2 regions of the Thermosporothrix sp. COM3 genome follow, and region 2 is predicted to be linked to the other one. Evidence: riboswitches for the same ligand, from Rfam matches in the RefSeq annotation. Region 2 holds a riboswitch; the other holds the start of a gene.
The links. Region 2 has a riboswitch for thiamine pyrophosphate ahead of thiD (bifunctional hydroxymethylpyrimidine kinase/phosphomethylpyrimidine kinase). Riboswitches for the same ligand answer to the same signal wherever they lie in the genome.
Positions count from the first base shown of each region.

Region 1 (4,428 bases), 3.5 Mb from region 2:
CTACGAGGTGCGCTACCGCGAACAGCTCCTTGCCCTGTCGCGCAAAGAATTTGAGATTGTTCGCTTGCTGGCGTTGCACCCGCGGCAGGTGTTTTCGCGCGAGACAATCTACGAGCGGGTTTGGGGCGACGATGCGAATAGCTACTCGGAGACCGTGACCGAGCACATCAAGCGAGTTCGGCGGAAGCTGGCGCTTGCAGATCCGCATACCGAATATATCAAGACGGTCTGGGGAGTAGGGTATAAATGGGACCAAGCCATAGCGAAGGCTTCCGACGCCTCTTTCTGAAATATCTGTTTTTGCTGCTTGCGATCGCTATTCCAGCTATTGTGTTTCTGGAAATGTGCCTTGCTGCTTTCTTGTTGCGTCCATTCGGCATGACTCAGGTAAGCGGCGAGGCCGGCCGGCTGGCACAGTTCGGGAGCGAGCATGCGGCACTGCTTGTGGAGCGAGACAATCGATTCATGCAGGACTGGGAGCGACGTGTGCGAGCTGTACCTGCTTTAGAGTATCTGGTACTCGATCCGCAGGGAAAACCGCTTGCCGGGAACAGGCAGACTTTTTCACCTCTGCCCTCTCCCGCGCTGTTGCTTCAGCGGCTGAATCAGACTATTTTGCTCAAGAATGACCACTATGTTAATACCGTGCCTCTGGTTTCTGATACCCGTGTCTATGGCTATCTCCTGTTGACCTATCCTGCCAGCGCCCTTCCTCCACAGGCGTCGATTTCCTGGGCTTTTATTCTGGGGCTGTTGCTGCTTGAGCCGCCTGTTGTGCTGTTTGTCGTTGTTCTAATCTTTGCCTCGCGTCTGGGCAAAAAGCTGAACCAGCCGGTTGAAGAACTGATGGGGGCGGTCGAGAAGATTAAACAGCACGACCTGGATTTTACGATCCATTATGACCAGCCTGATGTACTCGGCGATCTCTGCCGGGCGGTCAATGATCTGCGTACGGCCTTACAATCCTCGCTGTTGCGCGAGTGGGATAAAGAAGAGCAGATGCGCGAGCTTGTGGCCGCTCTCTCGCATGACCTGCGTACACCTGTGACCGTGATCCAGGGGCATATTGAGGGACTACAGCGGGCCCAGCCCGCCAAGCGAGCAGAGCGCCTTGAGCGCTATCTTCCGGTGCTGGAAACGAACGCGCAGCGCATTGGTCGTCTCCTGGAAGAGATCTTGCTGATCTCCTCGCTGGAACAGGCAGAATTCTCGCTTCAGATGCAGGCGGTCCATCTGGGCGATGAACTGCGACGTAAGGCCCAGAATTATGAGCTGGCGGCGGCTGAACAGGAGATTCGCTTTCGGTATGAACTCTATCGTGTCGCGGAGTCAGAAGAGGCGCTGCTTGATTTCTCGCAGATTGAACGGGTACTGGATAACCTGTTTGAAAATGCCCTGCGCTTTACCCCGAAGGGAGGCGAGATCACGCTTTCCTGTGCCTGGAATGTTGGTGTGCTCAGTATCAGCCTGCACGATACCGGGAGCGGGATTGACCCGCAGGAACTTCCTTTTATCTTCGACAAGTACTACACGCGATCTCGCAGGCCGAAGCAAGGCAAGAAGAAAACGGTTGGTCTCGGTCTCTATGTTTGCAGAGTGCTGATTGAAAAGCATGGGGGGCAGATTATGGCCCGCAATCGTCCCGAAGGTGGTTGTGAGGTATCATTCTGGCTGCCATTGCAGTGAGGCGCGTCACTGGCTGTCTATATTGATATATCTGCTATCTATGATATACTTGAGGTGAATTTATTGTGTTTGGCCGTATGATGGCCGGGCATGATTGCGCTGCTAGGGGAGCCTATAGGCTGAGAGGTGGCCGGAAGCGGCCCCGACCCTACGAACCTGATCTGGGTAGTGCCAGCGGAGGGAAGCGGCAGTTCTTCTTTTTCTCTACCTCATTCTCGTTTCTGCTGCATTCTTTCCCCATGCCTTTGTATCTCCCGAAAAGAGCTGTAGAAAAACAATGAATCCAGGCTATAAACTCTCGCTTCGAGGAGTGACCAGGAGCTTTCGTTCCGGGAAGCGAACGGTAGAAGTGCTGAGCTCAATTGATATGGATGTCAGGAAGGGCGCATTTGTGACTCTGATCGGGCCCAGTGGCTGCGGAAAAAGCACGCTGTTCAATATCATTGCCGGGTTGGATGTGCCTTCTTCTGGAACGGTGGCGATCGATGGTGACGCCGAGAGCCCACGTGCCGGACGAAGCGGCTATATGCTTCAGCAGCCGTTGCTGTTGCCCTGGCGCACCGTCGAGGAGAATATCCTGCTTGGGCCCGAGGTGCGACGTGAGGCTCGCCAGCAGGCCCGGGAGGAAGCGCGTGAACTGATGAAGCGCTTCGGGCTGGCGGAATTCGCACAGCAGTATCCCGCCACGCTTTCTGGTGGCATGAAGCAGCGGGTGGCCCTGCTCCGAACGGTGCTGTTTAACCGTTCGTTCCTGCTGCTGGATGAACCGTTAGGAGCACTCGATGCCCTGACGCGTCTCTCTTTGCAGATGTGGCTGCTCGATCTGTGGCAGAGTTTCCAGTCAAGCGTGCTCTTCATCACCCATGATGTGCGTGAGGCGCTCCTGTTATCTGACCGCATTTATGTGCTCAGCGCGCGGCCTGCGCGGATTTTGCGCGTGGTGGACGTTGATTTGCCGCGCCCGCGCCGCCAGGAACATCTGGCGGAGGCACGAGCCTTACAGCTTGAACGGGAGTTGCTTTCACTCTTGCTGAAGGAGCAGCCAGTATGAAACTACGTCGTATTGCCGCTTTTGGCCCTGCATTTGTCGTCGCCCTGGCGCTGCTGGCGCTCTGGGAAGTCTATGTGCGCTCGGGGATAGTCACTCAGTCTGTGTTGCCGTCTCCGTTAGCTGTGGTACAGGCTCTGGTAGATCGAAGTGATGCTCTCTTTGCCGAGACAGTGCAGACGTTGCTTGAAACGCTCCTGGGCATAGTGGTCGCTACGGTGTTAGGCTTGCTGCTGGCGCTGGCGCTCGGGTTATCGTCGCTAGTGCGTCAGGCGCTCTATCCGTTGCTGGTTGTTTCGCAGACAGTGCCTCTGGTCGCGCTTGCGCCTCTGTTGTTGATCTGGTTTGGCTATGATATCCAGCCGAAGATTGTACTGGTCACACTGTACTGCTTTTTCCCGATAACCGTTGCCTGTGCGGATGCGCTGCTCAGCGTGGACCCTGACCTGATCCGACTGCTTCAAAGCATGCGGGCCTCAAACTGGCAAATTCTCTGGATGGTGCGTTTGCCCGCGGCGCTGCCCGCCTTCTTTTCCGGGCTCCGGATTGCCGCGACCTACAGCGTGACTGGAGCGATTGTCGGCGAGTATGTCGGAGCTGAACGCGGTCTGGGAATCTATATGGTCAAAGCGGTGAACGCGCATGCGACGGCTGCTGTCTTTGCCGCTATAGTGATTACGTCGCTTTTGAGCCTTTTCCTATTTGTACTCGTCTCATTTATTGAGCGGCTTGCTTTGCCCTGGCATCAGCGGACGTTGCCGGGTAAGTTTGGACAACAGCCCGAGAGGGCTTAGTGTTTGTGGTTGATGTAAGGAGTTCTCTTTTGTTATGAGTAAGCGAATGCGCCTGCTGGCCAGTATTTTGATCCCGGTGCTGTTGATTGCAATCGTGGCCGGGCTCTTTTTCTGGCTGCAACGTGGTAATACACAGGGGGGGCCACAGGAGATGGTCAAGGTGACGCTGGCCCCCGACTGGACACCAAATACCAACTATACCGGCGTGTATGTGGCCCAGAAACAGGGCTGGTATCATGAGCAGGGAATTGATCTACAAATCCTGCCCTATTCGCCAAATACCACGCCAGATACGCTTGTAGTCAACAATAAGGCTGATATCGGGATCAGCTCAATGGAGGGTGTGGTTGCCGATGCCGCAGCCGGTCAGCCGGTCACTTCAATTGCCGCTATTTTCCAGCATAATACGTCTGAACTGGTTGCACTGGCTGACTCCGGGATCAAGCGCCCTCGTGACCTTGATGGGAAAATATATGGCGGTTTTGGCGCTCCCTATGAAGAGGCTGTGGTGCGTGAGATTATCAAGAAGGATGGCGGGAAGGGCGACTTTAAGAACGTAATCGTGAATACCAATGTCATGGATGCTCTGAAGCAGAAGAAGATCGATTTCGCCTGGATCTTTGAGGGGGTCGACGGAGTCCGAGCTGATCGCGAGGGACTGAAGCTGATCCGCTTCCCGATCAAAGATCACGGTATTCCCGACTACTACACGCCGACCTTTATTACCAGCCCCAGGCAGATGAAGGAGAAGCCCGACGTGCTGCGTAAGTTCATGGCAGCAACGGCGAAGGGGTATGAGTATGCTCGTGAACATCCTGAAGATGCTGCGAAGATGCTTATTGAACTGGGTGGCAAGGATGCGTTCCCCGATCCTGATTTTGTGATTGCCAGCCAGAAATA
Region 1 covers NZ_AP019376.1:4,495,159-4,499,586, reverse strand. Annotated here, with positions in the region: gene KTH_RS19105 (response regulator) at 1-289, shown strand, start outside; gene KTH_RS19100 (HAMP domain-containing sensor histidine kinase) at 247-1,686, shown strand; TPP riboswitch at 1,781-1,886, shown strand; gene KTH_RS19095 (ABC transporter ATP-binding protein) at 1,964-2,737, shown strand; gene KTH_RS19090 (ABC transporter permease) at 2,734-3,528, shown strand; gene KTH_RS19085 (ABC transporter substrate-binding protein) at 3,563-4,428, shown strand, end outside.
Region 1: another riboswitch for thiamine pyrophosphate. It lies ahead of KTH_RS19095 (ABC transporter ATP-binding protein); the one in region 2 lies ahead of thiD (bifunctional hydroxymethylpyrimidine kinase/phosphomethylpyrimidine kinase).

Region 2 (4,428 bases):
ACGCCGCTGGATACGTCGGGCATCATGTTCTATCTTTATGGCACGCTGGCGGTACTGCTTGCGGCCTCGTTCCTGCCAGCAAAAAATGCTTTCCTTATTGCCTTCATCAATGCTGTGATGATCGCGATCAGCATGGTTTATCAGCCTCATACTGCGGACTTAAATCAGGCGATGCACTCCCAATTCATTCCAATGCTCATTCAGCCGATCGGCACACAATTCATTGTCGCCGGTGTGGCCTATGTCTGGTCGCATAACGTGACACGTGCTCTGGCCCGTGCTGACCGCACCGAAATGATCACCTCCCTGCAACGAACCATCGCCGAGAAGGCTGTTGAGCTGGAGCAGGGCGTGCAATTAATCTTGAAAACGCATATCGAGATCGCGAACGGCAACCTGAACGCCCGTGCTCCACTGAGTCAGGGCCACGAGCTCTGGCAGGTTGCACGCGCCTTGAACACGCTGCTGGTTCGCTATCAGCGTGCCGCTCTGGCAGAAAAAGAGTTCCATCGCGTTGAACAGGCCATTCAAGCCTTGTTACATTTTCTGCAAGATTCGAACAATAGACAGCAAAAGCAAATTCTGCTACCAATGACGCAAACACTGCTCGATAACCTTTTAATTGCATTACAGGGGAAAACTCTGGCTTATTCGCCGCAGCCCTACCCGCATCAGCGACCAACCATCACAGTCAATGCTGAGCCCAATTCACAAAATTCACAGATGTGAGCAGAGCAACAAAGACTACTATCCTTTATTGCATTTCTGTCTCCCTTTTCAGGAGGGTGAGGGGAGTCTGGCCCCTCGCTCTCCTCTCTGGCGCTTCATGCCTGCATAAACGATCAGAAAAGCAGATCGGGCCGGTCTTCAGCGCCCGCTTCTTCCACGCGAGCTGTTGATTGCTTCGTGATCTGAAAGAGAGGGGGCGAGCTTCACCCGCTCCAGCCCATATTGCTCTGAGCAGCCAGAGCGGGCCGACAGCTTTGCATCGTAACATGCGCTCTGCTGTCCAGCAGATACAATATGAGGCTTGAAAGACAAAGGAGACGATAGAGGGAAGGGCTTCAGCCCGCCACCCCGGTACGCTGAAGCAGAGAGGCTAGATCAATTGAGCAGCTTCCTGCATTTTCCGAACCTCGGGATAGAGATCGTAGATGTTCAGGTAGTTCCCATCGGGGTCGCGTACAACAAACGAGCGGCCCGCACCAACATCGGTAATACCGCTCACAAACTCAACGCCCTTTGTCTGCCATTCCTGATAGACAGCGGCTGCATCCTCCACCATAAAGCCGATCAGCACACCTCCACGTTCTGTAGAGGCACCATAGGTTCCCACTTTGATATCTTGCAACATGAGATTGAAGCGGCTGGCCTTTGAATGCAGAAAGACAAATTCCCCGGTTGGCGAAGAGAATTCAGGCACCACCACGAGGCCCAGCAACTCAGTATAAAATGCCCGGACACGCGGCATATCCTGCACCAGCAGCATAACAGATGTAAGACCTGGTTCCATACTGACTCCTCCTTTTCTTTCCCCCATGCTAGCACACTATCGTGCCCGGGACTTCTCGAATCTTGCGCTTTTTCATCATATCCCGGACAAAATATATCCTTGACACATTTTGTCCGAGAATGGTATGATCATACTATCCAGAAAGAACAAAAAGAAAAAGGAGATATCCATGAACGCACGTATTCAAATCACGAAAGTCGCTCCCGCAGCATACCGCGCTGTTTTCCAGTTAGAGAAATATGTCAGAGAGAGTGGCCTTGAGCGCTCGCTGCTTGAACTGGTCAGGTTGCGTGCCTCACAGATCAATGGTTGCGCCTATTGTGTTGATATGCACACCAAAGATGCCCGCGCCGCCGGCGAAACCGAGCAGCGGCTGTACCTGGTCTCCGCCTGGCACGAGGCCACCTGCTTCACCGATCGAGAGCGCGCCGCCCTTGAGTGGACCGAAGCCGTCACGCTGGTCTCCGAAACTCATGTCCCCGACGACGTCTATGAGCGTGTGAAGCAGCATTTTACGGATGAGGAGCTTGTCAACCTCACTGTAGCGATCTCAGCCATCAACGTCTGGAATCGCCTCAATGTCAGTTTTCGCACTCCTGCCGGAGACTATCAGCCCGCACAATCTTCTCATTAGCGGGCTTCACGCGCGGCGTGATATGGCTCGGCTTACCCGAGTGACTTGACGCCGCTATTTCCCTATGTTATAAACAACTGAAGATAGATCGTTCTTTTGCAAAAGAGATTGCGGGAGCTTGGGAAAGCCAGGCTGAGAGGGTGGCCCATTCTCGCCACCGACCGATATAACCTGCTCTGGATAATGCCAGCGAAGGGATTCTTTCGTACAGAACAACAGCAAGACGCTGGCCCTTTGCCAGTGTCTTTTTTTGTTCCCATAGCAGCCCGCACACCGAGAGGAACAAAAACCATGAAACAACCTCGCGCCATGACAATCGCCGGTTCCGACTCAGGAGCCGGGGCAGGCATTCAGGCAGATCTGAAAACATTTGCCGCGCTTGATGTCTATGGGACCTCCGCCATTACAGCCATCACCGTTCAGAACACGCTCGGGGTTCGCGATGTGCTGGAAATGCCCACGACGTTGGTGACAGAACAAATAGACGCTATCATGGAGGATATCGGAACCGACAGCGCCAAAACGGGCATGCTTGCCAGCTCCCCGCTGATCGAGGCCGTTGCAGCCAGCGTGCGCAAGTGGAACCTGCGTCTTGTGATCGATCCGGTAATGCGCGCAAAAGGAGGGGATCCGCTGTTGCAGGATGAAGCGGTATCGACGTTGCGTTCGGTCCTGCTGCCGCTGGCAGAAGTCGTCACCCCCAACCTGCCTGAGGCCGAAACGCTGATCGGCAAGCGCATCACCTCGCTGGAAGAGATGCGTGAAGCAGCGCGCATCATCCACGATCAGGGGCCGCGCCATGTGGTCGTCAAAGGGGGACACGCGCTCGGCGATCCGATTGATATCTACTTTGATGGAAGCCACTTCTCCGAGTTTCGCGCCGAACGCATCGACACGCCACACACTCACGGAACGGGCTGCACTTTCTCGGCAGCAATTGCGGCCTTCCTTGCTCGCGGTTCTTCGGTGTACGACGCCGTCTATGCAGCCAAGCAGTATATCACCGAAGCGTTGCGTCATGCGCCGGGAATCGGTCACGGGCATGGACCGGTCAATCATTTCTGGCTTCACGCCCCGGCCCTTCCCGCCGTACTCTCAACCGCCGTCAGCCGAATCGGGGAATAACAACGTATGCACAAAGATACATCCATTCAACAACTTGTACACCTGCTCCCGCGAATCCGCGCGCAGAAGCCGCTGCTGCACCATATCACCAATCAGGTGGTGATGAACGATACAGCGAACATGACTCTCGCTCTGGGGGCGCTACCAGTCATGGCCCATGCGATTGAAGAAGTTGAAGAAATGGTCTCGCAGGCCGGGGCGCTGGTCCTGAACATTGGAACGCTCGTTCCCGCCCAGATCGAAGCGATGCTCCGTGCCGGGAAACGCGCCAACGCGCTTGATATCCCCATCATTCTGGATCCTGTGGGAGCCGGGGCGACGCGCCTGCGAACGGAAAGCGCTCTCCGGCTGCTCTCGGAGCTCAAAATTACCGTTCTCCGTGGCAACGCGGCGGAGATCGGCACGCTCATCGGTGTGGAGAGCGAGACCCGGGGCGTTGAATCGATTTCGGTGGCCGTCGAGCGTTCCGTGCTGGTCCAGCAGGCAGCGCGCATGTTTGGCTGTACCGTCGCGATCACAGGCGCGCAGGATGTCATCAGCAATGGCGAACGGCTCGCCACCGTCGGGAACGGCCACCCGCTGCTTGCCTCGATTACGGGAAGCGGCTGCATGGCAACCACCGTGATCGGCGCATTCCTGGCCGTGGAACGAGACGCCTGGCAGGCAGCAATAGCGGGGCTGCTCGTGATGGGGGTCGCAGGCGAGCAGGCTGCAAGCACCGCCGCTGGCCCGGGAACATTCCGCGCTCATCTCTTTGATGCGGTCGCTGCGCTGGAACCAGAGGCACTCTTACAGGCCCAGAAAGTGAGCTTTGCATCATGAATAGAGCAGCACTTGCACATCGGTTGACGCTGCATGTGCTCACCGATCGCGAATGGTCACGAGGACGCGACACGGTGTCGGTCGCTCGGGCGGCTCTGGAAGGCGGCGCGACCGTGATACAGTTACGTGACAAACTCGCTTCAACCCGCGAGCTGATCGAACAGGGGCAGGCCTTACGCGAGTTGACCCGCGCCTATAATGCTTTGCTGATTGTCAATGATCGCGTTGATGTCGCTGTCGCCGTCGATGCTGATGGGGCGCATGTCGGGCAGGACGATATGCCCGCGCCGCTCGCCAGGCAGATTCTGGGCCCTCAGCGCATTCTGGGAGTATC
Region 2 covers NZ_AP019376.1:1,012,900-1,017,327, reverse strand. Annotated here, with positions in the region: gene KTH_RS04380 (ABC transporter permease family protein) at 1-729, shown strand, start outside; gene KTH_RS04375 (VOC family protein) at 1,100-1,513, opposite strand; gene KTH_RS04370 (carboxymuconolactone decarboxylase family protein) at 1,683-2,147, shown strand; TPP riboswitch at 2,248-2,363, shown strand; gene thiD (bifunctional hydroxymethylpyrimidine kinase/phosphomethylpyrimidine kinase) at 2,439-3,272, shown strand; gene thiM (hydroxyethylthiazole kinase) at 3,279-4,094, shown strand; gene thiE (thiamine phosphate synthase) at 4,091-4,428, shown strand, end outside.